DNA from 4 places in the Cupriavidus malaysiensis genome. Region 4 is predicted to be linked to each of the others. Evidence: predicted binding sites of a transcription regulator. Region 4 holds the regulator's gene; each other region holds the start of a gene.
The links. Region 4 encodes LexA, which represses DNA repair genes until DNA is damaged. Its sites were predicted from a motif close to ACTGTATNNNNATACAGT; they were not measured.

Region 1 (7,909 bases), 2.1 Mb from region 4:
TCGCCGGACACGTTGCGCAGTTCCACATAGGTGTAGGCCACGCGCACATCGTTGCCCTTGACGCGGTCGTCGCGCAGCGAGACCAGGCCGGCGTGGCCCTGTTCGTCCTCGTTCGGCAGCGGCAGGTCGCGGTCGCCGGCGATGTACTCGCCGCGCGTGCCGACCACCTGGTAATAGATATTGTCGGTTTCGTCGGCACGCAGGATCTCGCGCGCGGACAGCGGCAACTGCAGCGTGACGCGGCCGTTCACCTCGCGCACCTGCTGCGACAGCACGATGGCGCTGGCTTCGAGCGAGCGGTCGTAAGGGCCGTTGGCGATGGACTTGGCGACCAGGTAGGTCACGGCGATGCTCATCGGCCACAGCAGCAGCAGCGGCGCCAGCATCCAGTCGAGGATCTCGCCGAACAGGGAGCGCGCCGCCGGCTGGCGGGCATCGTCCTCCAGGTGCGGCAGGGCGTCGGCCAGGGCGACGTCGTCGGGCAGGGCCGCGCTATCCGCCGCGGCCGGCGGCGGGCTGGCGGCGGCGCGGCGGGCCTGCCGCGCGTGTCCACGCCGCCAGGGCAGTCTGAGCAGGGTCATGTCGCGTGCGGGCAGCCGGCCTGGACGGGGGAGGGCACCAGCGCGGTCCTCAGGCGTGCACGGTGGTCGAGGCGCCGGCCGCGCCGGCCGCGTCCTCCGGTAGCGGCGCGGCCTGGAACTTGTCCAGGCAGTAGCCGAGCCCGCGCACGGTGGCGATGCGGATGCCGCCCACCTCGATCTTCTTGCGCAGCCGGTGCACATACACCTCGATGGCGTTGTTGCTGACTTCCTCGCCCCATTCGCACAGATGGTCGACCAGCTGCTCCTTGGACACCAGGCGGCCGGTGCGGCTCAGCAGGATCTCGAGCAGGCCGAGTTCGCGTGCCGACAGCTCCAGCATCTGCTCGTTCAGGTAGGCCACGCGGCCGACCTGGTCGAAGGCCAGCGGGCCGTGGCGGACCAGGGTGCCGCCGCCGCCGGCGCCGCGCCGCACCAGGGCCCGCACGCGCGCCTCCAGTTCGGTCAGGGCGAAGGGTTTGGCCATGTAGTCGTCGGCGCCCAGGTCCAGCCCCTTGACCCGCTCGTCGACGCTGTCGGCGGCGGTCAGGATCAGCACCGGCAGCATGGCGCCGCGCGCGCGCAGCCGCTTGAGCACTTCCAGGCCGGACATGCGCGGCAGGCCCAGGTCGAGGATGAGCAGGTCGAAGCTCTGGGTGGACAGCGCCGAATCGGCTTCCAGTCCGCTGGCGACATGGTCGACGGCATAGCCCGACTGGCGCAGCGAGCGCGTCAGTCCGTCAGCCAGCACGTCGTCATCTTCGGCGATGAGAATGCGCATAGTCAGTGTCTCCTCCCTGGCCAGGCCCGGGCGCCTTTACTTTTTGCGTCCGTGGCGCGGGCGGGGCTTGCCAAGCATACTGTTTTTTTATACAGTACTCGCACGTTCGGCGAGGACCGGCATCGGGGCGGCATGGCCTGGCGGTCCTGCCGGGTCGGTGCCCCGCGGCGCCCGGCAAGACGGCGGCGCGGGAGCGGGATCGCCCTGGCGCCTGCGCCGGGGCCAGGATGCGCCGGCGGGCCGGCGCGGCACGCACGGAAACCAGGCGCCGCGCCACATGCGGCCTATTTATACACCATTGACGGAAGGACGACCATGGACGACAAGAAGGCGGGTGCAGGCGTGAGCGCGGAGAAGCAGAAGGCGCTTGCCGCGGCGCTTTCCCAGATCGAGAAGCAATTCGGCAAGGGCTCGATCATGCGCCTGGGCGACGGTGACGTCGAGCAGGACATCCAGGTCGTGTCCACCGGTTCGCTGGGCCTGGACGTCGCGCTCGGCGTGGGCGGCCTGCCGCGCGGCCGCGTGGTGGAGATCTACGGTCCGGAATCGTCGGGCAAGACCACGCTGACGCTGCAGGTGGTCGCCGAGATGCAGAAGCTGGGCGGCACCTGCGCCTTCATCGACGCCGAGCACGCGCTCGACGTCAACTATGCCGGCAAGCTGGGCGTCAATGTCGGCGACCTGCTGATCTCGCAGCCCGACACCGGTGAGCAGGCGCTGGAAATCGCCGACGCGCTGGTGCGCTCCGGCTCCATCGACCTGATCGTGATCGACTCGGTCGCCGCGCTGGTGCCGAAGGCCGAAATCGAAGGCGAGATGGGCGATGCGCTGCCCGGCCTGCAGGCCCGCCTGATGAGCCAGGCGCTGCGCAAGCTGACCGGCACCATCAAGCGCACCAACTGCCTGGTGATCTTCATCAACCAGATCCGCATGAAGATCGGTGTGATGTTCGGTTCGCCCGAAACCACCACCGGCGGCAACGCGCTGAAGTTCTACGCCTCGGTGCGCCTCGATATCCGCCGCATCGGCTCGATCAAGAAGGGCGACGACGTGATCGGCAACGAGACCAAGGTCAAGGTGGTCAAGAACAAGGTGTCGCCGCCGTTCCGCGAAGCCTTCTTCGATATCCTCTACGGCCAGGGCATCTCCCGCCAGGGCGAGATCATCGACCTGGGCGTGGATGCCAAGATCGTCGAGAAGTCGGGCGCCTGGTACAGCTACAACGGCGAGAAGATCGGCCAGGGCAAGGACAATGCGCGCGAATTCCTGCGCGAGAATCCCGATATCGCCAACGAGATCGAGAACAAGGTGCGCGTGGCGCTGGGCGTGGCCCCGCTGAACGGCACGGCGGTCGCGGCGCTCGAGGAATGAGCCGGCGCCGGGGCGGTCGGGCGGCGCGCATCGCCGGCTGTCATGCCTCGGACTGCCTGCCCGGACTACCTGAGCCGGGCTGCCACGAGGGCGCCGGCCTTGCCGGTGCCCTCGTTGTACCTTAGTCGCTGTGCCTTTGTTGTACCTCTGGGTAACTTGCAGTGCCTTCGCGATGCCCTCCGCGTGGCATTCCGCTGGAGGCGGCCTCACGCGGAGCCGGCACGCCTTCCGCCACCGCTGTCACCGCTGTCACCGCTGTCACCGCTGTCACCGCTGAAATCGCTGCAGCCGCTCTATCCAACCTCCGCTTCCTTCCGCTGCCCGGCCTCGGGCATCCCGCCCCGCAGCCATGTCCACCCGTCCCCCGCTCTCCCTCAAGGCCCGTGCCATCGGCTACCTGTCGCGGCGCGAGCACAGCCGTGCCGAACTGGCGCGCAAGCTGGCGCCGCATGCCGAGTCGCCCGAGGAGGTCGAGCAACTGCTGGACGCGCTGGAGCGCGAGAACTGGCTGTCCAATGTCCGTTTCGTCGACAGCCTCGTGCATCGGCGCGCGGCGCGCTATGGCGCGGCGCGCGTGATGCAGGAGGCCAAGACCCACCAGCTGGGCGGAGAGCAGTTGCAGGCGCTGAAGGAGCGGCTGGCCGATACCGAACTGGCGCGCGCCCGCGCCGTCTGGCAGAAGCGCTTCGGCGTGGCGCCGGAGTCGCCGGAGGCCCGGGCCAAGCAGATCCGTTTCATGATGGCGCGGGGCTTTTCCCGCAGCGTGATCGGCAAGGTCATCGCGGGGCAGGGCGATGAGCCGTCCGATGAGTGGCCAGGGGACGACTGATTGCCCCTGACTGCCGGAACGCCGTGGCGGGAAGCGGCCAGCCAGCCAGCTGTCCGGCTCCGGTCCTTCCATCCATGTCTGCTGGGAAATACCAATGACGCCGGCAGGTGTATTGTGCACGCCGGTACGCGCCAGTACGCGCCGATGTGCAAGTGGCCGCCGGCGATGCCGCCTGCCGCTGGGCGTCCGTCCGCCCGGCATGCCGCGCCGGGCTTCGCCGTGCGACCGGTGTGGCGCGGATGGCCGGGTAGCGGCCGCGGTGCGCCAATGTGCTGCCGACAGCGCGACCTGCGCGCAGTTCCCGGCCAATGCGGCCCGGCATGTTAAACTCCTCGGGTTTTTCGGCTCCGCCGTCCGATTTCTGCCGTCCATCTGTCCTCGCTTCAGCCTGGTTTCATGCCCCTCTCCCCGCCCGTCAACCGCGCCCTGCGGCATCGCCGTGCCATCACGGCCGAGGCCTATCTCAGGGAAGATGGCCTGTGGGACATCGAGGCGCGCCTGACCGACACCAAGCCGCGCGAGATCGAGCTGGCCGGCGGCCGCGTGCGCCCGGAGGGCCAGCCCTTGCATGACCTGTGGCTGCGCGTGACGATCGACCTGCGCATGAACGTGGTCGACGCCGACGCCTGCTCCGACTGGGTGCCCTATCCCGGCCATTGCGACACCATCGGCCCCGCCTACCGCAAGCTGATCGGCCTGAACCTGATGAAGGGTTTCCGCAAGGCTGTGCGCGAGCGCCTCGGCAGCGTGGCCGGCTGCACGCACCTGACCGAACTGGCCGGAGTGCTGCCCACCACCGCCATCCAGGCCTTCGCGGGCGACGTCATCAGCATCCGCGATGGCGAAGACGATACCCGGACCGATCCCCCCTACCAGTTGCACGGCTGCCATGCCCTGCATTTCGAGGGCGAGGTGGTCCGCCAGTTTTATCCGCGCTGGTATGGCTACCAGCCGAAACCGAAGACCGGGCCCCAGGGGGCGCAGACTCCCACGGTGCCGCGGCCCGAAGCCGGCGAATCCGGCGAAACGCGGTCCACGCCCGGCAGGTCCACGGTGCCCGCCGGCTGACGCCGGCGCCGCGGACCCGCATCAACACTTTCCCTCTTACGCCTACCCGAAAGGAAACACGCATGAATATCCATGAGTACCAAGGCAAGGAAATCCTGCGCAAATACAATGTGCCGGTTCCGCGCGGCATTCCGGCCTTCTCGGTCGACGAGGCCCTGAAGGCCGCTGAAACCCTGGGCGGCCCGGTGTGGGTCGTGAAGGCGCAGATTCATGCGGGTGGCCGCGGCAAGGGCGGTGGCGTCAAGGTTGCCAAGAGCATGGACGAGGTCAAGACCTACGCCAGCAACATCCTGGGCATGCAACTGGTCACGCACCAGACCGGCCCGGAAGGCAAGAAGGTCAACCGCCTGCTGATCGAAGAAGGCGCTGACATCAAGAAGGAACTGTACGTTTCGCTGGTGGTGGACCGCGTGTCGCAGAAGGTGGCCCTGATGGCCTCCAGCGAAGGCGGCATGGACATCGAAGAAGTCGCTGCCCACACCCCGGAAAAGATCCACACCCTGATCATCGACCCGGCTGCCGGCCTGCAGGATGCCGACGCCGACGATATCGCGCGCAAGATCGGCGTGCCCGACGCCAGCGTGGCGCAAGCCCGCCAGGCGCTGCAAGGCCTGTACAAGGCCTTCTGGGAAACCGACGCGTCGCTGGCCGAAATCAACCCGCTGATCCTGACCGGCGACGGCAAGGTCATCGCGCTGGACGCCAAGTTCAACTTCGACTCCAACGCCCTGTTCCGTCATCCGGAAATCGTCGCCTACCGCGACCTGGATGAAGAAGACGCCAACGAAATCGAGGCCTCGAAGTTCGACCTGGCCTACATCTCGCTGGACGGCAACATCGGCTGCCTGGTGAACGGCGCCGGCCTGGCCATGGCCACCATGGACACCATCAAGCTGTTCGGCGGCGAGCCGGCCAACTTCCTCGACGTGGGCGGCGGCGCCACCACCGAGAAGGTGACCGAAGCCTTCAAGCTGATGCTGAAGAACCCCGGCCTGAAGGCCATCCTGGTCAACATCTTCGGCGGCATCATGCGCTGCGACGTGATCGCCGAAGGCGTGATCGCCGCCTCCAAGGCCGTGTCGCTGTCCGTGCCGCTGGTGGTCCGCATGAAGGGCACCAACGAAGAGATCGGCAAGAAGATGCTGGCCGACTCCGGCCTGCCCATCATCGCGGCCGACACCATGGAAGAGGCTGCCCAGAAGGTGGTGGCCGCTGCCGCCGGCAAGTAACAAGCCGCGCAGTCACGCCAACCATTCGCGAACGCACGCGGCGCGCCGGGGCTTGAGCCCGCGCGCCGCCTGAAGCCAAGCAAAGGATTACAGCATGTCGATTCTGATCAACAAAGATACCAAGGTGATCACCCAGGGGATCACCGGCAAGACCGGCCAGTTCCACACCCGCGGCTGCCGCGACTACGCCAACGGCAAGAACTGCTTCGTCGCCGGCGTGAACCCGAAGAAGGCCGGCGAGGACTTCGAGGGCATCCCCATCTACGCCAACGTCAAGGAAGCCAAGGACGCCACCGGCGCGACCGTCTCGGTGATCTACGTGCCGCCCGCAGGCGCCGCCGCCGCGATCTGGGAAGCCGTTGACGCCGACCTCGACCTGGTGGTCTGCATCACCGAAGGCATCCCCGTGCGCGACATGATGGAAGTCAAGGACAAGATGCGCAAGCAGAACAAGAAGACCCTGCTGCTCGGTCCGAACTGCCCCGGCCTGATCACCCCGGACGAAATCAAGATCGGCATCATGCCCGGCCACATCCACCGCAAGGGCCGCATCGGCGTGGTGTCGCGCTCGGGCACGCTGACCTACGAAGCCGTGGGCCAGCTGACCGCGCTGGGCCTGGGCCAGTCGTCGGCCGTCGGCATCGGTGGCGACCCCATCAACGGCCTGAAGCACATCGACGTCATGAAGATGTTCAATGACGATCCCGATACCGACGCCGTCGTCATGATCGGCGAGATCGGTGGTCCGGACGAGGCCAACGCCGCCTACTGGATCAAGGAAAACATGAAGAAGCCGGTGGTCGGCTTCATCGCTGGCGTGACCGCGCCCCCGGGCAAGCGCATGGGCCACGCCGGCGCGCTGATCTCGGGCGGTGCCGACACCGCCCAGGCCAAGCTGGAAATCATGGAAGCGTGCGGCATCAAGGTCACGCGCAACCCGTCCGAAATGGGCCGCCTGCTGAAGGCTGCGCTGTAATTCGGCGTCCGATTCCCGGTGTCCCGCCGCGCCCCGCGCGGCGCCGGCACCGACCGCCGGCCCCGGCCGGCCATGCAATGCCCCCGCCTCATGCGGGGGCATTGTCATTCTGGCGGAGGCAATCCGGGGGCCTGGACGCCCCGGCCTTGCACGACTTCCCGCCAGACTAAGCTGCTCAAGGAACTTGAGACCCGGGACACTAGGGTATCTCCCAGGTCTGCTGGTATCCTGATTGAAACCTAATCGAAAGGTTCATACGGTAAATCTCCATGTCTGAATTTTCAGACATCCGAAATGCCGCAGTCGCGCGCCGAGCCAGCGCGCGGACCTGTCGTTATCCATCAACACCAAGTCATAGAAACCGAGGAGCTTCACCGTGGAATTGCTGTCCTCCACCGCGTTCTGGATCGCGCTGGGATCGATCATCCTGACCAATATCGTCTTGTCGGGCGACAACGCCGTGGTGATCGCCCTGGCCTCGCGCAACCTGCCGCCCGCCCAGCAGAAGAAAGCCATCTTCTGGGGCAGCGCCGCCGCCATCATCATGCGCGTGGTGCTGACCGTGGCGGCCGTCAAGCTGCTGAGCCTGCCCTACCTGAAGATCGTCGGCGCCCTGCTGCTGGTCTACATCGGCGTGCAATTGCTGACCGGCGACGATGACGAGGACGGCCACGATGCCAAGGACAATATCTGGGCCGCCATCCGCACCATCCTGATCGCCGACCTGGTGATGTCGCTCGACAACGTGGTGGCCGTGGCCGCCGCCGCGCAGAAGGGCCCCGAAGGCAGCCAGCTGATGCTGCTGGTGCTGGGCCTGGGCCTGTCGATCCCGCTGATCGTGTTCGGCAGCACCATCCTGCTCAAGGTGATGGAGCGCTTCCCCATCATCATCGTGCTGGGTGCCGCCCTGCTGGGCTACCTGGCCGGCGAGATGCTGGTCAGCGACCCGGTCGACGCCGCCTGGTTCGAGGCCAACGTGCCGCACGCCCACCTCGTGTTCGGCGTCGTCGGCGCCGTGCTGGTGGTGCTGATCGGCAAGCTGCTGCAGCGCCGCGGCGCACAGACCGCCTGACCGAC
Region 2 (7,909 bases), on a different replicon from region 4:
GCTTGTACCTGGGCGGCGATATCCAGCACGTGCCCCAGCCGCTTGTTTTCCACGATGGCGCCCTGGTCGATCTCCGAGAGCCGGTGGTAGGTGGTGTAGGGCAGGGCAGCGCCATCGGCCCACAGTTCCACGTGCCCGTCCGGATAGTCGGCCACTTCGATGTAGCGATGGATCAGGCGGCGGTGCTCGGGCCGGTCCTCCAGCAGGTACATCACCTTGTCGTATTGCAGCGTGAGGCTGGCCGACACCTTGCGCCACTCGCGCCAGCTGAAGATTCGTTCCAGATCCTCGTCGCCACGCAGCGGCCGGTGCGCGTTGAAATCGCTCTTTGGCACCTTGGCAAAGCGCGCGTTGAAGTCCGCGATAAACGTCGGCGCATAGGCGTTGGCGGCGTCCATCGAGCTGATGCCGCGCAACCGCAGCTCCTTGACCAGGCGGTCCTGCAGCGTGCCGTGCATCCGTTCGACGCGGCCCTTGGCCTGGCTGCAATTGGCGCACAGGATGTCGATATTCAGCTCGAACAACGCCCGTCCGAACTGCGTATAGCCTCGGCCTTCGGCGTTGGCCTTAGCGCTGACCCGGAACACGCTGAACTTGTCCGAATAGAACGCCTGCGGCTTGCCGTGCCGCTCGAGATAGGCCCGGGTGGCGGTGAAATAGGCGGGGGTCGACTCGGTCGGCACGAACAGCAGCTGCATCAGCCGGCCGGTGGCGTCGTCGACATAGACCAGCAGCGTGCACGCCGGCGCGCGGTCTTCGAACCAGTGGTGGTCGCTGCCGTCGATCTGGACCAGCTGGCCCAGGCACGCCCGCCGATTGCGCGGCTGGTGGACCTTGGGCGGGCGCTGCCTGCGCGGCACCCAGAAGCCCGCGTCGACCATGATCCGGCGCACCGTTTCCTTGGCCAGGTCGATGCCATGACGCTCCCGCAGTTTCTCGGCGGCCAGCGTTGGGCCGAAGTCGGCGTAGCTGTCACGGATCAGTCCGCACACGCGAGACTCCAGGCCAGGCGGCAACTGGCGGTTGCCGGGGCGGCCGCGCTTGCGCGAAGCGAGGCCGCTCGGCCCATCCGCCCGGTACCGCTGCGCCAAGCGCTCCACCTGCCGGCGCGACAAGCCCAGCTTCTCGGCGGCGCGCCAGACCGCCAGGCCGTGCTCCACCACGGCCTGTATCACCTTGAGTCGGTCCAGTTCGCGCATCGTCACGGTCAGAATCTCGGGCTTGCCCATGGCGGCCTCCAGTCTCGGACGGACGGAAAGCCGCCAGCTTGCCAGGACTGGCAAGCACTGCGACAGTTCTAATTGGCCCAAGTACGACAATACTATTTGGCCGTAACATTCGTTTCGCGCATAAGAGTTTTTATGGTAAATTGGTTTCGAACGCAACCAAATCTATTCTAGCGAACCTGTCGAGACGAACTAGCGGGTCCTAGTTGATAGCAAGCGATCCCAGTCGAATACTGCTAAGCCGCGGTGCGCCAGACAGTTCTGGCGATTGGAACCGCTCCCCAAGGATCTCAAGGCAAGCCTGCAGTAGGGATTCGACGGTACCGGTCGAAAGCTCTCGACCGATCGCGATATCGAGCTCGAGCGCCGGTCCGCCGGCGAGCCGATCGTCCAATTCAGCGACCGCGGCGTAGATCGCGTCCGCCATTTGCTGCATGAAGCCGAGTCCCAGCCCGGCATCCCGGTACGGCCCCTCGATCCACGCTTCACACAGCGTCGCGAACAGCGCCCCATAGTCGTCGAGGTTGATCGCGAACGTGCAGAAGCCAATCGGATCCAGATCGCGCGTCAGGATGAGCCGGTAGTTGACGATCTGGCCAACCACCTCGTCCAGATCGTCGCTCGACAGGCTGACTTCTTCTGCCACGCCAACCGACCAATCTTCATCCTCCAGAGTTTCGCCAAGCATCGGCTCGCCGGTCCAAGGCAGCGTCGTCGCGTCTCTGGCCAGCTTGGCGCGCAGCGTCGCCAGGAGTTCGGCCCTGCCTGGCGCATCCTGTGGCTCCGTGTAGATCGCGTAGCGCTCGGCGTCGTCGGCGCCGAGGAAGTCCGGGCCTAGCAGAGGGGCCCGGCGCATTGGGATAGAGCCGGCCTGCAGCGCGACGCGCAGGCGGGAGTCGTTCGTATCGTTCATGTCGGTTGGCTTCCGTCGTGGTGTGGAGCACTATGCACCGAGCTGGTCGGAGTGGCAATTGGCTCGATTGCTGTATAAATAAACAGTACAATGGACTGTATATTCATACAGTATCGTGTTTGGCAGGAACCCGCCATGACCGCGCCCGCCCCCGAAACCATCCATCCATGCCTCTGGCTCGCATCACAGTTGGCGCGGGCAGCCGGCCGCACCGTACCCACGGGCTACGCCGCGTTGGCCGGCGAGTTGCCGGGCGGGGGCTGGCCGACGGGCACGCTGGTGGAATTGCTGGTGCGCCAGGCGGGCGTGGGTGAGTTGCGCCTGTTGCGCCCAGCGCTGGCCAGCCTGGCTCCGCGCCCGATCGTACTTCTGGACCCGCCCCACGCGCCCCAGGGGCTGGCCCTGGCCAACTGGGGACTGCCGCCGGCTCAGTTGCTGTGGCTGCGCAGCGAGCGCACCGCCGACGCTCTTTGGTCCGCCGAGCAGATTCTGCGCGCCGGCACGTGCGGCGCCCTGCTGTTCTGGTCGCAGCACCTGCGCAACGATGCGCTGCGCCGTCTCAATCTGGCCGCCCAAGCTGGCGATACGCTGTTCTACCTGATGCGGCCGGCCACCTGTGCGCGCGACGCATCGCCCGCGCCGCTACGCATCGGCATAGCGCCGGCTGCCGGAGGCGCCGAGCTGACCTTTTTCAAGCGGCGCGGGCCGCAGCAGGACAAGCCTGTCTTGGTACCGCTGGAACCCTCGCCCATCCTGCTTCGCCGCCATGTATCGCCTTTGGATCTGCCTGCGCCTACCGCGCCTGTGCCTGGAAGTCTTCCGGCCACGCTGGTCCACTGAGCTGGCCGTCGCGGTCCTCGACAAGGACCGGGTCCATCTGGCCTCCGCGCTGGCTGCCGCCGCCGGCGTGCGGGCGCAGATGCGCCGCGGCGGCGTGCAGACCATCGCCCCTCAGACCGTGCTCCTCGAACGGGCACCCACACGCGAGGCGGAAGGCCTTCGCGCCTTCGCGCTCGCCCTGCTCCAGTTCTCGCCATCCGTGGTCGAGGCTGAGGAAGATGCCGTTCTGGTCGACGTGTCGGCCAGCCTGCGGCTGTTCGGCGGTGCGCGCCGGCTGCGCGCGCGCATGCGTGCCACGGCCGAAGCGCTCGGGTACACGGTGGCGGTTGGCTGCGCACCGACGGCGCAAGGCGCTTGGCTGCTCGCGCGCGCCGGCGGCGGCGTCGCGCTCAAGCCGGCCGGTCTCGGCCGCCAGTTGGCAACCCTTCCCGCCGCGGTGCTGCCGGCGGCACGGCCGCACGCCGACTGGCTGGACGGTCTGGGCTGCCGCACGCTGGGCGACCTGCGCCGCCTGCCGCGCGCCGGCCTGCAGCGCCGCTGCGGCGCGGCGATCAATGAGGCTTTGGACCGCGCCCTGGGCGAGGCCGCCGAGGTATTCGACTGGCTGGAGGCCCCGCCAACGTTCGCCGCGCGCGTGGAACTGCCCGACCGCATCGAACACGCCGAGGCTACCCTCGCCTACGCCGGCGGCCTGATCGAGCAGCTGGTGGGATGGCTCACCGCGCGGCACCTGGCCGTGACCCGCTTCGCCGTGTCGCTGCAGCACGAGCGCGGCCGCGAGGCCATCCCGCCGACCGTGGTCGAGGTAGCGCTGGCCGAGCCGAGTTGGCACGCCGCTCACCTGAACCGCCTGCTGCGCGAGCGCCTCGCGCGGCTGGCTGTCGACGCGCCGATGATTGCGGTCCACCTGGCCGCCGTCGACACGCAACCGCTGGCGCCGCCGAGCGAAAGCTTGTTCCCGGAGCCAGGCGGAACGCCCGAGGACCATGCCCGGCTGTTGGAGCTGCTCACCGCGCGGCTGGGCGCCGAGCGCGTGCTGCAGCCCGCCCTGCAGGCAGACTACCGGCCCGAGGTTGCCAACACCTGGGTGCCCGCCGGCACCAAGGTGGCCGCGGGCGGGCCTGCGCCGGCATTGCCCCGCCCGGCTTGGCTGCTCGATAAGCCGATTCCGTTGCTGGAGCGCGACCACCGCCCGTACTACGGCTCGCCGCTGCGCATGGTCTCCCCGCCCGAACGCATCGAGGCCGGCTGGTGGGCCGGCGAGGTGGTGACGCGGGACTACTACGTTGCCGAGGGCCAGGACCACACCTGTTACTGGGTGTTCCAGGAGCGCATGGGCAGCCGCGAGGGCGACGCCGCGCACTGGTACTTGCACGGGCTCTTTGGCTGAGGCGTCGCCATGCTGCCCCAACCTTCCGGCGTCGGCCTACCCGACTACGCCGAGCTGCACTGCCTCTCGAACTTTTCCTTCCTGCACGGCGCCTCGCGGGCGGAAGAGCTGGCGGAGCGCGCCGTGGCGCTGGGCTATCAAGCGCTCGCGATCACCGACGAATGCTCGCTGGCCGGCATCGTGCGCGCCCATACGGTCGCCAAGCAGCACGGCCTGAAGCTGGTGGTCGGCGCCAGCTTCCGTCTCAAGAATGCCGACGGTAGCCCAGCCCTCTCCTTCGTCGCGCTCGCGCGCAACCGCGCCGGCTACGGCAACCTGTGCGAACTCATCACGCTGGCGCGCACCCGGGCCGCCAAGGGCAGCTACCATCTGACCATGCGGGACCTGGCCGCGCCCGAGGCGCCTTACTCCCACTTGCGCGGCCTGCCAGACTGCCTGGTACTGTTCACGCCCGATTACTGCGCGCCGGCCGACCAGTTGGACGCACAGGCCGTCTGGATCTCGGCGACCTTTGCCGGTCGCGCCTGGATGGCGCTCCACCTGCTCTACCGCCCGCTCGACGACATCCACCGCGCCGGCGTCGAGGCGGCTGCGGCCCGCCATCGCCTGCGCCTGGTGGCGGCCGGCAACGTGCTCATGCACGTGCGCTCGCGCAAGCCGCTGCTGGATGTGCTGGGTGCCATCCGCTTAGGGCGGCCGATCGCGCAGTGCGGCTACGACCTGACGCCGAATGCCGAGCAGCACCTGCGCTCGCGGTTGCGCCTCGCCAACCTCTACCCGCATCGGCTGCTGACCGAGTCGGTCCATATCGCCAATCTGTGCAATTTCTCGCTGGACGAGTTGCGCTACGAGTATCCCGAGGAACTGGTACCGGACGGCCGCTCGCCCACCGACTACCTTCGCGACGAGGCCTACGTGGGCGCCCACCGCCGGTTCCCTCAAGGCATCCCTCTGGCCGTCCAGCAGCAACTGGAGCACGAGCTGGCGCTGATCGCGGATCTTCGGTACGAGCCCTACTTTCTCACGGTCTACGATTGCGTCAAGTTCGCGCGCTCACAGGGCATCCTGTGCCAGGGCCGGGGATCGGCCGCCAACTCAGCAGTCTGCTACTGCCTGGGCATCACCGAGGTCGATCCCGCCCGCGGCAACCTACTGTTCGAACGTTTCATCTCAAAGGAACGCGGCGAGCCGCCGGATATCGACGTCGATTTCGAGCACCAGCGGCGCGAGGAGGTGATCCAGTACCTGTATCGCAAATACGGGCGCGATCGCGCAGCACTAACCGCCGCGGTGTCCACCTACCGGCCGCGCGGCGCGCTGCGCGAATCCGGCAAGGCCCTGGGCGTGGACCCAGCGATCGTTGACCTGGTCGCCAAGGCGCAGCACTGGTTCGATGGCAAGGCCGACCTGATGCGGCGCTTCGCCGAGTGCGGGCTCGACACGGAAGCGGAACTCACGCAGCGCTGGGCCAGCATGGCCACGCAGCTGCTCGGTTTTCCTCGCCACCTGTCGCAGCATTCGGGAGGCTTGGTCTTCGCCAAGGACAAGCTGTCGCGCCTGGTACCGATCGAGAATGCCGCGATGGCGGACCGCAGCGTGATTCAGTGGGACAAGGACGACCTCGACGCACTCGGCCTGCTCAAGGTCGACGTGCTGGCCCTGGGCATGCTGTCGGCCATCCACCGGGCGCTCGACCTGGTGGCCGAGCAGCGCGGCGAGGCCTTCGAGCTGCAAGACATCCCGCCCGAAGACCCGGCGACCTACGACATGTTGTGCCGCGCGGACAGCATGGGCGTGTTCCAGGTGGAGTCGCGCGCGCAGATGTCGATGCTACCCCGCCTGCGGCCGCGCACGTTCTACGACCTGGTGATCGAGGTGGCGATCGTGCGGCCAGGCCCGGTACAGGGCGGCATGGTGCACCCCTACCTGCGCCGCCGGCAGGGCTTTGAGCCGGTGTCCTACCCCAGCCCGGACATGGAGAAGGCGCTCTCGCGCACGCTCGGCGTGCCGATCTTCCAGGAACAGGTCATGCAGGTGGCTATGTTGGCGGCCGGCTTCTCCGCCGGCGAGGCCGACCAGCTGCGTCGCGCCATGGCGGCGTGGAAGCGCAAGGGGGGCCTGGGCAAGTATCACGAGCGCATCGTCACCGGCATGCTGGCCCGCGGCTACGATCTCGAGTTCGCCGAAAGTATCTTCCGGCAGATCCAGGGCTTCGGCGAGTACGGCTTCCCGGAGAGCCACGCGGCCAGCTTCGCCCTCCTGGTCTACGCCTCGGCTTGGCTGAAGTGCCATGAGCCGGCTGCTTTCCTGTGCGCGCTGCTCAACAGTCAGCCGATGGGCTTCTACACGCCTTCACAGTTGGTGCAGGACGCCAAGCGGCATGGGGTCACGGTGCTGGCCGCCGACGTGGCCACAAGCGGCTGGGATTCCGCACTCGAGCGGCCAGCCGACGGCGCGGCGCCGGCGGTGCGCCTTGGCCTGTCGCTGTTGCGGGGCATGCGCCGCGAGGCCGCTCAGCGCATCGAGGACGCGCGCGCGATCCGGCCCTTCTCCGGCGCGGCAGACCTGGCCCGGCGTGCTGGCCTCGACCGTCACGACCTGCAGGTACTCGCCGGCGGCAATGCCCTGGCATCGCTCACCGGCGGGCGGCGGCAGGCGCTGTGGCAGGCCGCCGCGGCCGTGCCCGACAAGGATCTGCTGCGCCCGGCCGACGTGAAGGAGGAAGCTGCCGCCCTGGCGCCTCCCACGGAAGGCGAGGAGATCGCGGGGGACTACCGCGCGATGGGGTTGACGCTGCGCCGCCACCCGCTTGCCCTGCTCCGGCCGCTGCTGGCCGCGCGGCGCTTCGTGCCAGCCGACGTTCTGGCTGGCTACCAGTCGCGCCAGACCGCGCGCGCCGCCGGCATTGTGACGGTGCGCCAGCGCCCGGGCACGGCGAACGGGGTCGTCTTCCTGTCCTTAGAGGACGAAGCCGGGGTCGTCAATGTGATCATCTGGCCCGACGTGTTCGAGCGCTTTCGCAAGGAGATCCTGGGCGCCGCCATGCTTGGGGTCTACGGGCAGTGGCAACGCGAGGGCGAGGTGAGGCACCTGATCGCCCAACGCGTCGAGGACCTTTCCCACCTGATGGGTAACCTGGTCACGGTGAGCCGCGACTTCTGTTGAGTGCCAGTCGACTGCCCCCCTCAGACGCTTACAATCAGCGTGGGCCAGCCAAAGGGGCGAGTCCCTCCTTAAAAAATTATACTTGCGTACCCCACTGGAGCAGCCAAAATCGATGTCATGGTGACACCATAATATTGACGACTATCGACGTCCGCGGCAACCCAAGCGAGTAAGGCGCAACCAGTGAGGACACAATGGCATCCCGCAAGACCATACCGCTATCGATCGTTCAGCAGCACTCGGTAATCCGTGCGGTAACGCAGACCGCGAGCAGGACGCGTGCAGCCACCCATCGGCAGACACCGGAACCGCGGTACCGGACGGTACTCGCTCCGAATGCAAACTGGCCGAAATAATGCCTGGACAGAGGACCAG
Region 3 (7,909 bases), 670 kb from region 4:
ACCCGAAGGCCTTCTTCACACACGCGGCATTGCTGGATCAGGGTTGCCCCCATTGTCCAAAATTCCCCACTGCTGCCTCCCGTAGGAGTCTGGGCCGTGTCTCAGTCCCAGTGTGGCTGATCGTCCTCTCAGACCAGCTACTGATCGTCGCCTTGGTGAGCCTTTACCTCACCAACTAGCTAATCAGACATCGGCCGCTCCTATTGCGCGAGGCCTTACGGTCCCCCGCTTTCACCCTCAGGTCGTATGCGGTATTAGCTAATCTTTCGACTAGTTATCCCCCACAACAGGGCACGTTCCGATGTATTACTCACCCGTTCGCCACTCGCCGCCAGACCGAAGTCCGCGCTGCCGTTCGACTTGCATGTGTAAGGCATGCCGCCAGCGTTCAATCTGAGCCAGGATCAAACTCTTCAGTTCAATCTCTGTGTGGTTCCGCGCAGTTGCCTGCGCAAACCTCGCTCTTTCGAGCGGTCGCTCACTCTCAGAAAACTGACTGGCTCCGTCCGAAGACGAAACCAAACATGTTTACTGTGCGAGCACTGATAATTTGCAAGCTAGAAGACCGGGGTCTTCCGCATTCATTATCAAGCACCCACACTTATCGGTGTTTGTTTGTTAAAGAACCACCCTCTCGGGCCGCATCCGGCTTTGCCGGTTTGCGTTGCCGCTGCGTTATGTCTGCAGCGAAGGAACGAGACTATAAAGAATTTTTCGAGATCAATCAAGCGATTTCGAGAATTTCTTTATTCGGACGCCGCACTCATTCGAGCCGCGCCAATCCTGCCATTCCCTCCCCGTCACGCGGTGCGCTGCGAGCGAGGGAGCGAATACTAGTCCCTCGATGACTGACTTGCAAGCCGAAAAATGAAAAGCGTCGCTTTTGACACTTGAACGCCGGGGCTCCGATCCGGGGTGAGAACGGCGCCGGCTGGATGTATCCGACGCCAACAAGCACTGTGAGGACATGGTTTCCACTTCCGTCCGAGACAGGACGCCCGGCAAGCCTGGCGCGTTCTCGTCGTCTGCACGCTGGCCTTCACCGTCTGCTTCATGGTCTGGATGATGTCCGGCGTCATCGCCCCCCCCTGAAGCAGCCTTCGGCCTGAACGACACCGAGTTCGGCCTGCTCGCTGCCGCCGTACCCCGTCGCCGAAGCGACGGATCCGCCAGGAAAGGCTGACAGCACATCATTGCCTATCGGCATCGGCAGCATCGGCTCCTGCGTGACGTTTCAAAGAGCAGGAAGCTGAATCCGGTCGAGTACCGCCTCAATATCTGAAGAGTCGACCTGAAGGAGCAATGCACTCCGCCAGGATCATTCTCCCGGCTCCTATGATTCAGAGGCGTTCATCGGGCCTTTCAATTGATGCCAGGCTTCTTTTCACGCGATCAAGGCCCTAGTGCACTTCCTGAATGGGCGCTCTCGCATCACGCTCGATCTGCTTGCGCAATGCCGTGAAGCGCTCCTGCACACCCTCCCCAAAAAGAGGATCGGGGCTGCCTGGAACGGTAGCCGCGACTTCCGCCCAGTCCTGCTCGGTCAGCAGTTGCGCCGCGCGCGGCATGACGTGCCTTTCCTCGGTGGAAAGATGATTGCGGTAGTACACGAGATACATGGCCACAGCCGCTTCCAGGGCCGCGCGCGACGTGATCATATCCCGCTCCGCTTCATTGAGACGGCTCAGGAATTCCTCGCCCACCGTGGCAATCACGCGATGCTCTTGCAGAAGCCGGCTGACCACGATCTGCATGCCGGGATCCCGCTCGACGAGCAGGGCGTACGCGACATCCTCGCGCGGATGGTGGACACGATCGCCAAAGTTCCGCATGTAATAGAGGATCTCGCCCATCAAACCATAGTTCGGCTGCGCTCCCCGGTGAAAGGCGATCACCTGCTCTTCCAGCAGATCGAGCAGCGTGGAGAAATGGATGTGATCGGCATGCCAAACGGCAAGTTGGTCGGTCATGGCGTGCTCCAGGGAGACTGGTCAGGTAAGCGATCCGGCTCGAAGTTAACTCAACAAACCCCGATTTCAACAGTAGTCCCCCGCCAAGTTTTGAGGATGATGTAGATCAACAGTGGGCTTCGCTCATTCCCCGCTCACTTCCGCTGGCGCGTTGCCCCTTGCTCGAATGTCGACAGGCATATCGAACTGACGAAGGCTTCCAGCGCAAGCCGCGGGCGCAACAGCATCTTCCGCCCGCGGGCCGCGAATGGGGCAAAGGACAATGGCCGCGCCGCCAGGCTCGCGGGCTCGCGTAGTGCAATGAAACACCATCGTCTCGAGACCCGGAGACCCGCCACTCCACGACAGGTCCATTGCGCCGGGCCACCTGCTGCGGCCTGCCCCTGGCGTGCCGTCGGCTCGCCACGCTGGTTGGCCGCCACCGCGCCGGCGCCTGGCGGGCACCGGGTCGCTGGTCGATCTCGCGCAGCGCGCCGTTCGTTCGCAACCTCGTGGCAAGCACGGCTGGCCGGGTGGTTGCGTGGATCCGCCCTCCACTCAGGCGGCACGTGGACATCCCCAACCTTGGCGGCTCCGACGCCCCCACCCACACACGGCAGCGATTTCCCCTTCTGCGCGGCAGCGACGATGGCATCCCTCGATCCCTGGCATCCTCGCACCAAGAATGATCATTTATTACTACGTAATACGTATTGTTTAATACTTTTCGAAACAATCTTTAGACATAATTATGCTTCTGTCTAACTATTGGCACGGATCGAGAGATCCATCATCGTTGCCACGACCGCCGATGGGCTCTCAGCATCCCCCAGCACGTCCTGCGGCTATGACGATCGAGGCCGCGGTGCCTCGCGCATCCCGCTTGAGCACCCGGCCCCGCTCTTCTTCCCTTACTCGGGCTTCACACCCGAATCGCGGATCACGCGCGCCCACAGCCGCGCCTGCCCTTCGATCCAGGCGGCGAACTCCTCCGGCGAATTGCCATAGGGTTCCAGCCCCTGCAGCCTCATCTTCGCCATCACATCGGGCTGCCGGAGGGCATCGGCGATCGCGGCGTTCAGTTTCTGCACCAGATCCCTTGGCGTGCCAGCCGGAGCGAACAGCGGCACCAATCTACGACGAAGACCGGGAGGTCTCCTCATTCCCGCCAGATCCCGCCACCGGCCCGCACAAATTCACCTAGAGTGATGTCTGATGCGGTGCCACATGGACAACAGCCAGGAGAACAACGATGCAACATGGTCTGATTGCTTGGCTGGTGATCGGTGCGGTCGCCGGATGGCTGGCGGGGGTGCTGGTCAAGGGCGGCGGCTTCGGACTGCTGGTCGACATCCTCGTCGGCATCGTCGGCGCCATCGTCGGCGGCTGGTTGGCCGGCCTGCTGGGCATCTCGTTCGGCGGCGGCATGATCGGCTCGATCATCACGGCGGTGATCGGCGCCGTGGTACTGCTCTTCCTCCTCCGGCTGATCAAACGGGCCTAGGCGCCACCGGCGCCGGCCTCAGCGCGATTCCGTCGCGCGGAGGAGCTGCAGCCTATATCGCCGTAGGACATCGCCTGCATCGACCTCGCTCCGCGGGCATCCTGTTGCCGTCATTGCCATTCACGCTGCCTGCCGAAACTGGCAGCAGCGCGCCTTGTCGTGCTTGATTTCGCCTCGATACTGTATATATTTACAGGTACTGTATGGATATACATGTGCGAGGCCATCATGGAACATCTGGTCCGGGTGCAGAACGAATATGACCGCCAGGTCCTGGCCTGGCTGCGCCGACGCATCGGCGACGCGGCGCTGGCCGAGGCTGCCAGGCGGCTCGGCGGCGAACGCAAGCCATATCTGTCCAGCCTCTGCCGCGCGCTGTCGATCCGGCCACCCGCACGCGTGGATTTGCGCGCTGAGGCGCGGCGTGCCGACCTCGCCGTCGGCGAGCGCTACCTGGCGCGCATCCGCACCATCCTCGGCGCATCCGGACAGGCCTCACGGGCCCATTGAGCGCCAATCGGGCGCCAATCGGGCACCCGTGCCGTGCTCCCGGCATCCGGTGTCAGGCCTGCAGCGGTGACGCAACCGGTACCGGTGCGTGATCGAGGTGGAAGCGGCCGACCAGCGCCTCCATCCGCTCGGCCTGCTCCTTCAGCATCGCGGCGGCGGCGGCTGCCTGCTCGACCAGCGAGGCATTCTGCTGCGTCGCCTGGTCCATCTGCACCACGGCCTGGTTGACCTGGGCGATGCCGCCGCTCTGCTCGGCCGAGGCACGGCTGATCTCGGTCATGACGGTGTCGACGCGGGACACCGCCGTGATCGCCTCGCCGATGGTCTGGCTGGCCTGCTCGACCAGTCCGGCGCCGTGCGCCACGCGCTGCGCCGACTGCGCGATCAGCGCGGCGATCTCCTTGGCCGAGGTACCCGCGCGTTGTGCCAGGTTGCGGACCTCGGCCGCCACCACGGCGAAGCCGCGCCCGTGCTCGCCCGCCCGGGCCGCCTCGACGGCGGCATTGAGCGCCAGGATATTGGTCTGGAAGGCGATGCCGTCGATCACGCCAGTGATGTCCTCGATGCGGTGGGAGTCGGCCGCGATGTGCCGCATGGTGTCGAGCAGGTGCCGGATCGCGTCGCCGCCACGGCCCGCGACGCCGGCCGCCTCGGCCGCCAGCGTGCTGGCCTCGCCGGCATGGCCGGCATTCTGTTTCACGATGGCGGTCAGCTGTTCCATGCTGGCCGCGGTCTCCTGCAGCGAGGCCGCCTGCTGCTCGGTGCGCTGAGACAGGTCCAGGTTGCCTTGCGCGATCTCTCCCGCAGCCACCAGCACCTGCTCCGCGCCGGCGCGCGTCTCGCGCACGGTGTCCTGCCAGGAGCGCAGCAGGACTTGCAGGTGGCGCCGGATATCGCTGAATTCGTCGCGCCCGCGCACCACCAGTTCGGCGCGCAGGTCGCCCGCGCCGATCCGCTCGACCCAGGCGGCGATCCCGCGCAGGTCCTCGCCCACGCCACGGCAGAAGCCCGCGAACAGGTAGAAAGCGGCGCCGACGGTGAGCAGCGCCAGCGCGCACATCCACGCCAGCTTGTCCTGCACCGCGCCGATACGCGCTTCCAGCATGGCATGGGCACTGGCGCCGAAGGCGCGATTGGTCGCGCCGATGGCGTCGATGGCAGCGGTGGCCTCGTCGAAATACGCCTTGGCCTCGATGCGGATACCGTCGCGGCCCAGCAGCCTGTCCTTCAGGGTCACCGAGAATCCATCGACCGCCGCCAGGCGCGCCTTGGCCGCCTCCACCTCGGCGCGGTAGCCTGGCGCGGCCGCGCTCACGCGCTCGGCGTCGCGCCTGACCGTCTCCACCGCCTCCTGTATCTGCTCGCTGAGCGCGCCCAGCCCGGCCTGCTGCGCGCTCTCGGCGAAACCGCCCTGGCTGATGATGGCGGTACCGCGGCCGCGCGCCAGCGCGGTGAACTCCGCCAGCCTGGGCATGGTCCCGAGCATCAGGTTGATCAGGTAGTACGACCCCGCATCCGGGTCCAGCGCCAGCTCCGAGCGGTCGCCGAGATCGCCCACATAGAGCCGCAGTTGCCTGACCAGTGCGCTGTGCTGCGCGAACAGGGTGGACGCCGGTGCCTGCAGGCCTTCGGTCTTGAGGGTGCGCCATGCCTCTTCGAGGGCGCCGGCCTGGGCATCGAGGCCGAAGCCGCGCGCGTCGGCCGCGAGCTGCGCCGCCTGCTCTCCGGCACGCGCGTCGGCTGCCTCGTAGGTGGCCCGGAAGGCAGCGTTGCCTGCCTGCACCGCCGCGGCGGCACCACGCCGGATCTGCACCTGGCGCATCATCTCCAGCGCACGCTCGACCGCGGCGAGCCCGCGCACCTCGGCGCGCGCGGTCTTCAGCTCGGCGAGCGAGGCCTGGAAGACCAGCGACATGGCGCCGGCCAGCGGCAACAGGAACAAGAGTGCAAGCAACAGCAGCTTGCGCGAGATGCTGAGTGCCGCCATCAGGCGCACCGCGGGATTCAACCATCGGGTCATCGTCATGCCTTGATCAAGCCATCGTCGTGGCTTGTATCGGCAGCATCGGAACGAATTGAAGCAGTTTCACCCACACATTTCAGAAATCGTCAAGATGGTGCAAACACATCCCGATTTGTGGGCATGAATCCCCATCCAGGTGCGTGCGCCACCTGGATTTTCGGCAATCCGGCGCAGCGCCTGGCGGACTCAGGCCGGCAGCGATTCCACCGCGCGCCAGGCCTGCTCGACCGCGGCGACCAGCGACGGGCTGCCCCCGCTGTCGGCGCCGGCCAGCGCGACATTGCCCACGCCTGCCCGCGCCGCCTGCTGCGCGGCCGTGCCCGCATCATCGCCATCGACGCTGGAAGGCCGGTAGCTGTAGCCGTGCGACCAGCGGTTGACGGTGATGGCCCGCACCAGTTGCGCCGCGCTGCTGCCGGCAGGCGCGAGCAGCCGGTCGAGCTGGGAGCGGATGGCGCGTTCCAGCTCCACGAACGGCGTGCCGAGCAGTAGCGCGCGTCCGGCGCGGAAACGCTCGCGTGCCCGCATGCCGCTGTCCGGCACCGTCGGCACATAGAGCATGTGCAGCACCACCGGGTCCTGCGGTCGCGCGCCGGGGCCGGCCTCCAGCCACAGGTCGCTGTAGGGCAGCGTCGGCGCATGGATACGCCCGGCACCGAGCGCGGCAAAGGCCTGCCAGTTGTCGAGCGCCACCTTGGTGTAGACCAGCGGCGCCTTGACTTCGTCGCGCAGGGCCGCCCGCTGCGCGGCCGGCAGCCCGGGCATCAGGAAGGGCACCATCATGTTGTAGCCGGCCAGCACCACATGGCGCGCCTCCACGCGGTGCAGGTTGCCCTGCCAGCCATAGGTGACGCGCGCGATGTGGCTGCCCGGCTCGACCGCCACGGCCGTGCTGTTCAGGCGCAGCCGCACCGGCGCGCCATCGCGGTCGAGGCGGTCATAATCGAAGCGGGCCTGCGCCAGCGCCCCGGCGCCCCGCGCGACTGCGGGGATCAGGTCCCTTACCAGGCCGCGCGCGATCGACGCATTGCCATCGGCATGGAGCAGCCGGGATGCGGGCGACTTGCCCAGCCGCGCGTCCGGCGTCACCGCCGGCATGCCGGCCCCGGCGGGCAGGCCGATACCCAGCGCATCCCATATGGAGATGCCATCGGCGTCGAGCGCGTAGCTGTCGTTGCTGCGGCTGCGCAGGAAACGCACGCCCGCCAGCCCGAGGCCCGCCTTGTCGCGCAGGAAAAGCGCATAGCGCGTGCGGCGCAGATAGCCTGCCCGGTCGTCGGCCGCCATGCCCGCGAGGTAGTCGGTGCGCCCTTCGGCCAGCCGTGCCAGGGCCTCGAGCTCTGCCGCGGGCAGCGGCGCGGCGGCCAGGAAGCGGCGCACCGCGTCGGGCGCCGGCGGCCCGCCCTGCGCGGCCGGGGCCCCGCCGAAGGGCTGGCCGAAGGGATCCCCGGCCACCAGGCGATCCGCGCCGAAGTGCTCGCGATCGAAGAACACCGCCCGCCCGAGTCCCGAGCCTTGCCAGGGCTCCGCCGCGGGCGCACCCGCGCCCGGGGCGAGCCCGATGCCATCGAGCAGCGTGCGCAGCGCGGCGCTGCCGGCGGCGCCGGCCGGCACCTCGGCGCTGCCGCCATAGCTGACCAGCAGGCGGCCGCGCACAGTGAACTCGTTGCGGCGCGCGTGGCCGCCGAAGTCGTCGTGGTTGTCGAGGATCAGGATGCGCGCGCCGGGTCCGTGGCGGCGCTGGTAGAACCAGGCCGCCGCCAGCCCGCTGATGCCGCTGCCGACCACCACGAGGTCATAGGCCTCGCGCGCCATCACACCGGGATAGCGCACCCCTTCGCGCGCCAGGCTGTGCGCCAGCGTGTAGCTGCCGGGCTGGCTGCCGCGCAGGCCGGTCAAGGCCGGGGGATAGCCGGCCCCGCC
Region 4 (7,909 bases):
AGCACTGCACGCAGATGGCGGCCAGGCGGCGTGCCTCCTCGGTCAGGCTGGTCACGTCGTACAGCGAGATGGTTTCCGCCACGTCCTCCATCAGGTCGAGGATGTCGTCCATGGTGGTGATCAGCTTGTGGATCTCGTCACGGTCCAGCGGCGTGATGAAGGTCTTGTGCAGCAGGTCGATGGTGTCGTGCGTGATGCGGTCGGCCTTCTTCTCGGTGGCCTGCACGCGGCGCGCATGCGCTTCGGCATTCGGCAGGTCGTTCACCAAGACCTCGAGTTCGCGCGCGGCGGTGGTCGCGCATTCCGCGTGCTGGTTGAAATATTCGAAGAACTTGCCCTCGGTGGGCATGAATCGGCCGAACATGAAATGTTCCTTGTCGTAGCGCCGGGGGGCGCCGCTGGGATTGTTGCGGGGGGTGGATGCGGCGGACACAGGTCCGCATGACACGACAGCCGCGCGAAGGCGGCTGTCATCAAGTCGCAATATTTTACAGGGTTGCCGGCGCCGCGCCGCGACAATCGACGCAATTTGCGTCTGCTTCCCGCGAAGCCGCGCCGGTGCTGGCGTCAGGTGTCGTTGTCGAAGAAGGCCGGACCGCCGCTGAAGTTGTCGAACTTGGTGAACTGGCCCAGGAAGGTCAGGCGCACCGTGCCGATCGGACCGTTACGCTGCTTGCCGATGATGATCTCGGCCGTGCCCTTGTCCTGCGAATCCGGGTTGTAGACTTCGTCGCGGTAGATGAACAGGATCACGTCGGCATCCTGCTCGATGGCGCCGGATTCGCGTAAGTCTGACATCACCGGCCGCTTGTTCGGCCGCTGTTCCAGGCTGCGGTTGAGCTGCGACAGCGCGATCACCGGGCAGTTCAGCTCTTTGGCCAGGCCCTTGAGCGAACGCGAGATCTCGGAAATCTCGGTGGCGCGGTTCTCGCCGCCGCCCGAGCCCGACATCAGCTGCAGGTAATCGATGATGATCAGGCCGAGCTGGCCGCACTGGCGCGCCAGCCGGCGCGAGCGCGCGCGCAGCTCCATCGGGTTCAGCGCGGGCGTCTCGTCGATGAAGAGCTGGGCATCGTTCATGCGCTGGATCGCATGGGTCAGCCGCGGCCAGTCCTCGTCGAGCAGGCGCCCCGTGCGCAGCCGGTGCTGGTCGAGCCGGCCGACCGAACCGAGCATACGCATGGCGAGCTGGGTACCCGCCATTTCCATCGAGAAGACCGCGACCGGCAGCCCCTGCTCGACAGCGACGTGCTCGCCGATATTGAGCGAGAACGCCGTCTTACCCATCGACGGACGCCCGGCGACGATGACCAGGTCGCCCGGCTGCATGCCGCTGGTCATCCGGTCCAGGTCGATGAAGCCGGTAGGCACGCCCGTCACGTCGGACGTCGAATCGCGGTGGTACAGCTCGTCGATGCGCTCCACCACCTGGGTCAGCAGCGGCTGGATCTCCTGGAAGCCGGCCTGCCCGCGCGCGCCTTCCTCGGCGATGGCGAAGACCTTGGATTCGGCTTCGTCGAGCAGCTCGCGCACCTCGCGGCCCTTGGGCGCGAAAGCGGCGGTGGCGATATCGTCGGCCACCGTCACCAGCTTGCGCAGCACCGAGCGCTCGCGCACGATTTCCGCATAGCGGCGGATATTGGCCGCACTCGGCGTGTTCTGCGCCAGCGAATTGAGATAGGCCAGGCCGCCGACTTCCTCCGCCTTGCCTGCCACCTGCAGCATCTCGTAGACGGTGATGACGTCGGCGGGCTTGGTGGCCGAGATCAGGCGGGCGATGCTCTGGAAGATCAGCCGATGGTCGAAGCGGTAGAAGTCCGCCTCCGACAGGAAATCCGCGATGCGGTCCCAGGCGGCGTTGTCCAGCAGCAGGCCGCCGAGCACCGATTGCTCGGCCTCGATGGAGTGCGGCGGGACCTTGAGGTTGTCTAGTTGGGGGTCGGCGACGGGCGCATTCATGGGGGGCAATTATAGCGGCGACGGGGCCCGGCCCGCGCGGAGAATTCGGCAGTGGCGAACCACTGTGGCGTCGGCGGCGTCACGCGACGGACAAGAAAAAAGGCAGAAGCCCAAGCTTCTGCCTTTTCTCGTGATCCGAACCGGCCGGTGCGTGCCGCTGCGGGCACCGCTCCAGCCTGGCGCCGGAATCTCAGACCTGCTCGCCCAGCACCGAGACGGTCACGTCGACCACCACGTCGGTGTGCAGCGCCACGCTGACCGGATGGTCGCCGACCATCTTCAGCGGACCGTTCGGCAGGCGGACCTGCGCCTTCTCGACGACGAAGCCTTGCGGAGCCAGGGCTTCGGCGATGTCGGCGTTGGTCACCGAGCCGAACAGGCGGCCATCCACACCCGACTTCTGGGTGATCTGGATGGTCAGGCCGTTCAGCTTCTCGCCTTCCGCCTGGGCGGCGGCCAGCTTCTCGGCGGCAGCCTTTTCCAGGTCGGCACGCTTGGCTTCGAATTCTTCGATGGCGGACTGGGTCGCGCGGCGGGCCTTCTTGCTCGGGATCAGGAAGTTACGGGCGTAACCGTCCTTCACGCGAACGATGTCACCCAGGTTGCCCAGGTTGACGACTTTTTCAAGCAGAATGACTTGCATCGTATATCTCTCCTTTACCTAGGGCCTGGACAATCAGTTCTTGTGCAGGTCGGTGTACGGCAGCAGCGCGAGGAAACGCGCACGCTTGATAGCCGTATCGAGCTGACGCTGATAGTGCGCCTTGGTACCGGTCAGGCGTGCCGGCGTGATCTTGCCGTTGTCGCCGATGAAGTCCTTCAGGGTGTCCAGATCCTTGTAGTCGATCTGTTCCACGCCAGCCACGGTGAAGCGGCAGAAGCGCTTGCGCTTGAACAGCGGGTTCTGCTGCTGGAAGCGCTTCTTGTTCTTGTTGTCACGTTTGACGAATGCCATGATTCAATCCTTTTCGAATGCTTTACATCCAGTGATGTGAAAGACGAGAGCCTTGCTGTTGCGATGCTTGCGGGCCAGGAAGCCTTCGCAGTCGAGCAGCGTGCCCAGCGGCATGCGCTCCAGGCGCTGGCCGACCGGGCCGATGCCCATCGCCGCGATGGCGAACTCGATCTGCCGGGGAATCTGCGCCTCGACCACCTCGCCAGCGTGCTGCAGCAAGCAGTTCACGACAGGCACGCCGGCCGGCGTGTAGCGCAGGGCTTCGCGTTCGACTAGGGTCGCGGACAGCCGCAACTGGTTCAACGCGCGCCTCCTTGCTGGTCCCGGGCCACCCCGCCGATCCGGCCGGGCAGCGCTCTAGCGCACCGCACCGCCGATCAGGCGGCCTGGCTCTCGCTGCTTTGTTGCGCGGCCTTGCGGGCTTCTTCGCGCTGCACTTCCTTCATCATCGGCGAGGGAGCGGTTTCGGCCTTCTTGGTCTGGACGATCAGGTGACGCAGCACCGCATCGTTGAACTTGAACGCGTGTTCGAGTTCGGCCAGGGTTTCCTTGCCGCATTCGATGTTCAGGCAAACGTAGTGAGCCTTGGCCAGCTTCTGGATCATGTAGGCCAGTTGGCGACGACCCCAGTCTTCCACGCGGTGAACCTGGCCATTCTGCGAGGTGACCAGCGACTTGTAACGCTCGATCATCGCGGGCACTTGTTCGCTCTGGTCCGGATGGACGATAAAGACGATTTCGTAATGACGCATTGACGCTCCTTTTGGGATGAGCCACCCGGGCGTCACGTCCGGTGCGGCAAGGTTGGATAGCCTGCCATTATAGCCCGCAGCAAGCTGGCACGGCAAGCAGACTGCCCGCTCAGCACTGCGCGAAGCACTGCTGCAGCCGGCCAGGGTCCGCCGCCAGCCGAGGATCCCGAGCCAGAGCGAGCAACAGCAGCGCGCGCGCCTTGTAGGGATTCAGGTCACCCGCGGAGACGAACAGGCCGGCGCCAGGATTCGGCAGTGCCGGAATCGATACATGGCCCGCACCGGTGCGGGAACTGCGCACCACCGCGACACCTGCGCGCGCCGCGTCGGCCAGCGCGGCAGCCAGCGCCTCGTGGATCGAACCGTTCCCCGCCGCCGCCACCACCAGGCCCGCCGCGCCGGCAGCCACCAGCGCGTCGACGACGATACGGGAGGGCTGCGCATAGCTCGGCACAATTTCCACCAGCGGCCACTCCCCGGCTGGCAGCGGCCAGGACCGCTCGACCCGGCGCAATGGCGCGCGCATGAAGCTCACCAGCTCATCCTGGACGAAACCGAGCGGGCCGCCCACCGGCGACACGAAGGCATCGACCGCCGAGGTATGTGCCTTGACGACATCCCGCGCAGCATGGATCTGCTGGTTCAGCACCACCAGCACGCCACGGCCGCGCGCTTCCGGATGGGCCGCCACACGCACGGCATCGAGAAGATTGAGCGGGCCATCCGCAGACAGGGAGGTCGAAGGCCGCATGGCCGCGGTCATCACTACGGGAACCGGTACCGCACAGGACAGATGCAGCAGCATGGCCGTCTCTTCCAGGGTATCGGTACCGTGAGTCACCACCACACCCGCCACATCGGGCTGGGCGCACCAGAATGCCACGCGCGCCTGCAGTCTGGCCCACAGCGCAAAGCCCATGTCCTTGCTGTCGACCTGGGCCACCTGCTCGGCCTCCAGGCGCGCCACCGACTTCAACGCCGGCACGGCATCCAGCAGCGCCGTCACCGGCACCGTGGCTGCCTGGTAATGCGCACTGCTGGCCGCGCTGGCGGCGGAACCGGCGATGGTGCCGCCGGTGGCAAGCACGACGATGCGGGGAAGCTTGGACATATCAGGGCGGGAACACGGGTGAGCCGCGATTGTAACCGTACGCCCAACCACCATCACTCCGCCGCACCGGCCACAGGTCGCGCAAATTCCACTTGCACTTCGTCACATACTGTATAAAATCACAGCATACTGTTTAAACATACAGTACCCCTGACACCAAGAACAAAGCGGCGACTCCATGGCAACCCTGACTCCGCGGCAACAACAGATCTTCGACCTGATCCGCAACACGATCCGCCGCACCGGCTTTCCGCCTACGCGCGCAGAGATCGCCGCGGAGTTCGGCTTCTCCTCCCCGAATGCCGCCGAGGAACATCTGCGGGCACTGGCGCGCAAGGGCGTGATCGAGTTGACCCCGGGCGCCTCGCGCGGCATCCGCCTCAAGGTCTCGCGCAGCGATTCGGAAACACCGGACCAGTTCACATTGCCGATGGCCGGCGTGATGCAACTGACCCTGCCGCTGGTCGGCCGCGTCGCGGCAGGCAGCCCCATCCTCGCCGCCGAGCACATCGACCGGCAGTATCAGGTGGATGCCTCGGTCTTCGACGAACAGCCCGACTATCTGCTGCGCGTACGCGGCCTCAGCATGCGCGATGCCGGCATCCTCGACGGCGACCTGCTCGCAGTCAAGCGCGCCAGCGAGGCCAGCAACGGCAAGATCGTGGTAGCACGCCTTGGCGAGGACGTCACTGTCAAACGCTTCAAGCGACGAGGCGACAGCATCGAGCTGATTGCCGAGAACCCCGACTACCCCAACATCCTCGTGAAACCGGGAGAAGAAGAGTTCTCTCTCGAGGGTATCGCGGTCGGACTGATCCGTCCGGCCGGCTTCTAGCGCAGCCGGCCCGACCCCTCGCCGCCGCCAGGTCTGCAGCGTGGCGGCACCTGCCTCACCGTTCCGAAGGCGCCCGCCGACGCTGGCGCCATCCCCCGACTATTGTCAATCGACAGGTGCAACCATGCCGCAAGCCAATACCATCTCCGCCCGCCGCCCGGTCAAGCCAGTGCCTTTCCGCCAATGCAAGGGCGTGCGCATCTACCAAGGCGCGCAGCGCCGCACCATGGTCGGCAGCATGGCCGCCATCTGCCGCATGCTGGAGTTGGCCGAGCCGGCCAAGCTGCACGTCTGAGCCTGCGCGGCACCCGAGTACGCACGGGTACGTGACAGGCGCGGCTCGCCGTGCCGTGCCTGTCACGCCGGGCATTCGCTTTGCCGCATTCGCTTTGCCGCGCATCTGCTTTGCATGATGCACGACGGCGCCCGAGCAATCGCATGCCCGAGCGGTCGTCGCGCACCAACGATTCCGCGATGTTCCATGGCGCCTTCAATCCGCGTCCAACCCTCTGCCTATGCCAGGCAATGCGTAGGGTGCCCCTCCCTTGATGCACACTCCGCCCCTCGTTCGAAGGGGGCATTTCCGTATCTTTACCGTTGTTTGCAATTGCAGCGGCGCGCAGCACGTCAGTGCCGGCGAGATTCGCGTGCCGGCTCGCTAGAATGGCCGCTGACATTGGAATAGCGCCGCACCGGCAGCAGCTCCATCTGCGGAGTCGCCGGCAAGACTGACAGGCGCTCGTACGCGCCGCGCTGCTGCATTGCCGAGGCATACCACGCTGCCTGCCTCGGCACACCGACCACCCTCCGGACAGCGCTCCCGGCCACCACAACGACTACAGATCGGGGACCTCGCTTGCCGCTTCAAACTGTCCAGGTTCTGGCCTTGGGCAATCCCGCCATCGCCACGCTGCTATCCCTGTGCTTCCTGCTGGCCTGGAGCTACGAGCGCGCGCAGCGTCACCTGTTGATGTTCTGCGCATCGTTCCTGATCTATGCCTTGGCCGCGTCAGCGCAGATCCTGCAACTGCCGCGCGACGCTGGCGTGAACCTGCTGCTGTCCTGCGCGCTCTACCTGGGTAGCACCCTGTTGCTGTTGCGCGGCGTCGTAGCACGCGCCGACGCGCAGTTCGATGCCGTGCCGCTGACCACGCTGGCCTGTCTGCAGTTGATCGCGCTGGCGTACTTCCACTATGCCGACGACCAGATCGCGGCACGCATCTACATACTCCACGGCGGCATCGCAGTGATGCTGCTGACCGGCGTCGCGCGGCTTGGCAAACTGCGCCTGGGCGCCGCCGTCGACCGCGCGCTGTATTGGATCCTGCTGGCGTTTGCGCTGAGCTTCGTGCCACGCTCGGCGCTGACCATCACATCCGCCGCGTCCGGCAACGCCGACTCACTAGCGCACTCGCCCTTCTGGATCGCACTGCAGCTCAGCCTGGTACTGTTCGGCATCGTGCTCGGCCTGGCCCTGCTCGCAGGCGCCATGTCCGACGTGATCGACAAGCTGCGCGAGGAACGCGACACCGATCCCCTGACCCGCCTCCACAACCGCCGTAGCTTCGAGGTGCTGGCTGAGCGCGAGATTCCGCCCCGCCAAGGCCAGCCGCTCAGCGTGCTGCTCTGCGATATCGATCACTTCAAGCACATCAACGACACCCACGGCCACGCCGCAGGCGACACGGTCCTGTCGGAATTCGGCCACCTGGTCCTCGCAAGCATCCGCCATCGGGACATTGCAGGCCGCATCGGCGGCGAAGAGTTCGCCATCCTGCTGCCCGGCACCGACGTTGCGAGCGCGCTGCACCTCGCCGAACGCCTGCGCCACACGCTCGAGACGACGGCATTCGAGGCCCTGCCCGGCACATGTACCGTGACCGCCAGCTTCGGCGTCACCGCGCTCGCCGCCGGGGAATCGCTAGATGACCTGCTGACCCGGGCCGACATGCTGCTTTACACCGCCAAGCGCGAGGGAAGGAATTGCGTGGCATTCGAGCACAATCCGCCACCGGCACAACTGGCGAACTCCCGCCAGGCGGCCTAGGCAGGATCCGCAGCGCGACGAGGAGCAAGGACGACTATCAGCCGACCTTGCCTGAAAACCGGTGCGACCTCAGTCCTTACCAGCCACCTGCGCGCCGGCAGCTCCGCCTGACGCCGCAGGCCAGGGCTCCGCATGCTCGATCGGTGCGGCCTTGCCGTTGCCCAGGATAGCTCCATCCACAGCGTACTTGGCAGCGACCCGCGCCTGCACTGCATCCATGACGGCACGCACCGCCGGCCCCGCACCTTCT

Region 1: recA (recombinase RecA) is a predicted target of LexA. The motif match lies at 1,438-1,455, and genes of this name have one in related genera.
Region 2: imuA (translesion DNA synthesis-associated protein ImuA) is a predicted target of LexA. The motif match lies at 2,234-2,251, and genes of this name have one in related genera.
Region 3: BKK80_RS11085 (CppA family protein) is a predicted target of LexA. The motif match lies at 3,633-3,650, and genes of this name have one in related genera.

The regions. Positions count from the first base shown of each region.
Region 1 is NZ_CP017754.1:1,064,470-1,072,378, forward strand. Features, by position in the region: gene BKK80_RS04650 (sensor histidine kinase) at 1-581, opposite strand, end outside; gene BKK80_RS04655 (response regulator) at 631-1,359, opposite strand; gene recA (recombinase RecA) at 1,675-2,730, shown strand; gene recX (recombination regulator RecX) at 3,080-3,559, shown strand; gene BKK80_RS04670 (DUF2889 domain-containing protein) at 3,956-4,627, shown strand; gene sucC (ADP-forming succinate--CoA ligase subunit beta) at 4,690-5,856, shown strand; gene sucD (succinate--CoA ligase subunit alpha) at 5,951-6,832, shown strand; gene BKK80_RS04685 (TerC family protein) at 7,209-7,904, shown strand.
Region 2 is NZ_CP017756.1:109,943-117,851, reverse strand. Features, by position in the region: gene BKK80_RS35010 (ISNCY family transposase) at 1-1,229, opposite strand, end outside; gene BKK80_RS35005 (hypothetical protein) at 1,429-2,139, opposite strand; gene imuA (translesion DNA synthesis-associated protein ImuA) at 2,275-2,979, shown strand; gene BKK80_RS34995 (Y-family DNA polymerase) at 2,906-4,369, shown strand; gene BKK80_RS34990 (error-prone DNA polymerase) at 4,379-7,534, shown strand.
Region 3 is NZ_CP017754.1:2,507,977-2,515,885, forward strand. Features, by position in the region: rRNA gene BKK80_RS11065 (16S ribosomal RNA) at 1-420, opposite strand, end outside; gene BKK80_RS11070 (hemerythrin domain-containing protein) at 1,401-1,970, opposite strand; gene BKK80_RS11075 (tripartite tricarboxylate transporter substrate-binding protein) at 2,861-3,040, opposite strand; gene BKK80_RS11080 (GlsB/YeaQ/YmgE family stress response membrane protein) at 3,202-3,453, shown strand; gene BKK80_RS11085 (CppA family protein) at 3,682-3,963, shown strand; gene BKK80_RS11090 (methyl-accepting chemotaxis protein) at 4,016-5,989, opposite strand; gene BKK80_RS11095 (NAD(P)-binding protein) at 6,173-7,909, opposite strand, start outside.
Region 4 is NZ_CP017754.1:3,175,560-3,183,468, forward strand. Features, by position in the region: gene BKK80_RS14335 (DUF47 domain-containing protein) at 1-364, opposite strand, end outside; gene BKK80_RS14340 (replicative DNA helicase) at 568-1,959, opposite strand; gene rplI (50S ribosomal protein L9) at 2,150-2,602, opposite strand; gene rpsR (30S ribosomal protein S18) at 2,636-2,914, opposite strand; gene priB (primosomal replication protein N) at 2,918-3,217, opposite strand; gene rpsF (30S ribosomal protein S6) at 3,292-3,666, opposite strand; gene BKK80_RS14365 (asparaginase) at 3,776-4,777, opposite strand; gene lexA (transcriptional repressor LexA) at 4,956-5,612, shown strand; gene BKK80_RS37085 (hypothetical protein) at 5,737-5,907, shown strand; gene BKK80_RS14375 (GGDEF domain-containing protein) at 6,499-7,659, shown strand; gene BKK80_RS14380 (hypothetical protein) at 7,729-7,909, opposite strand, start outside.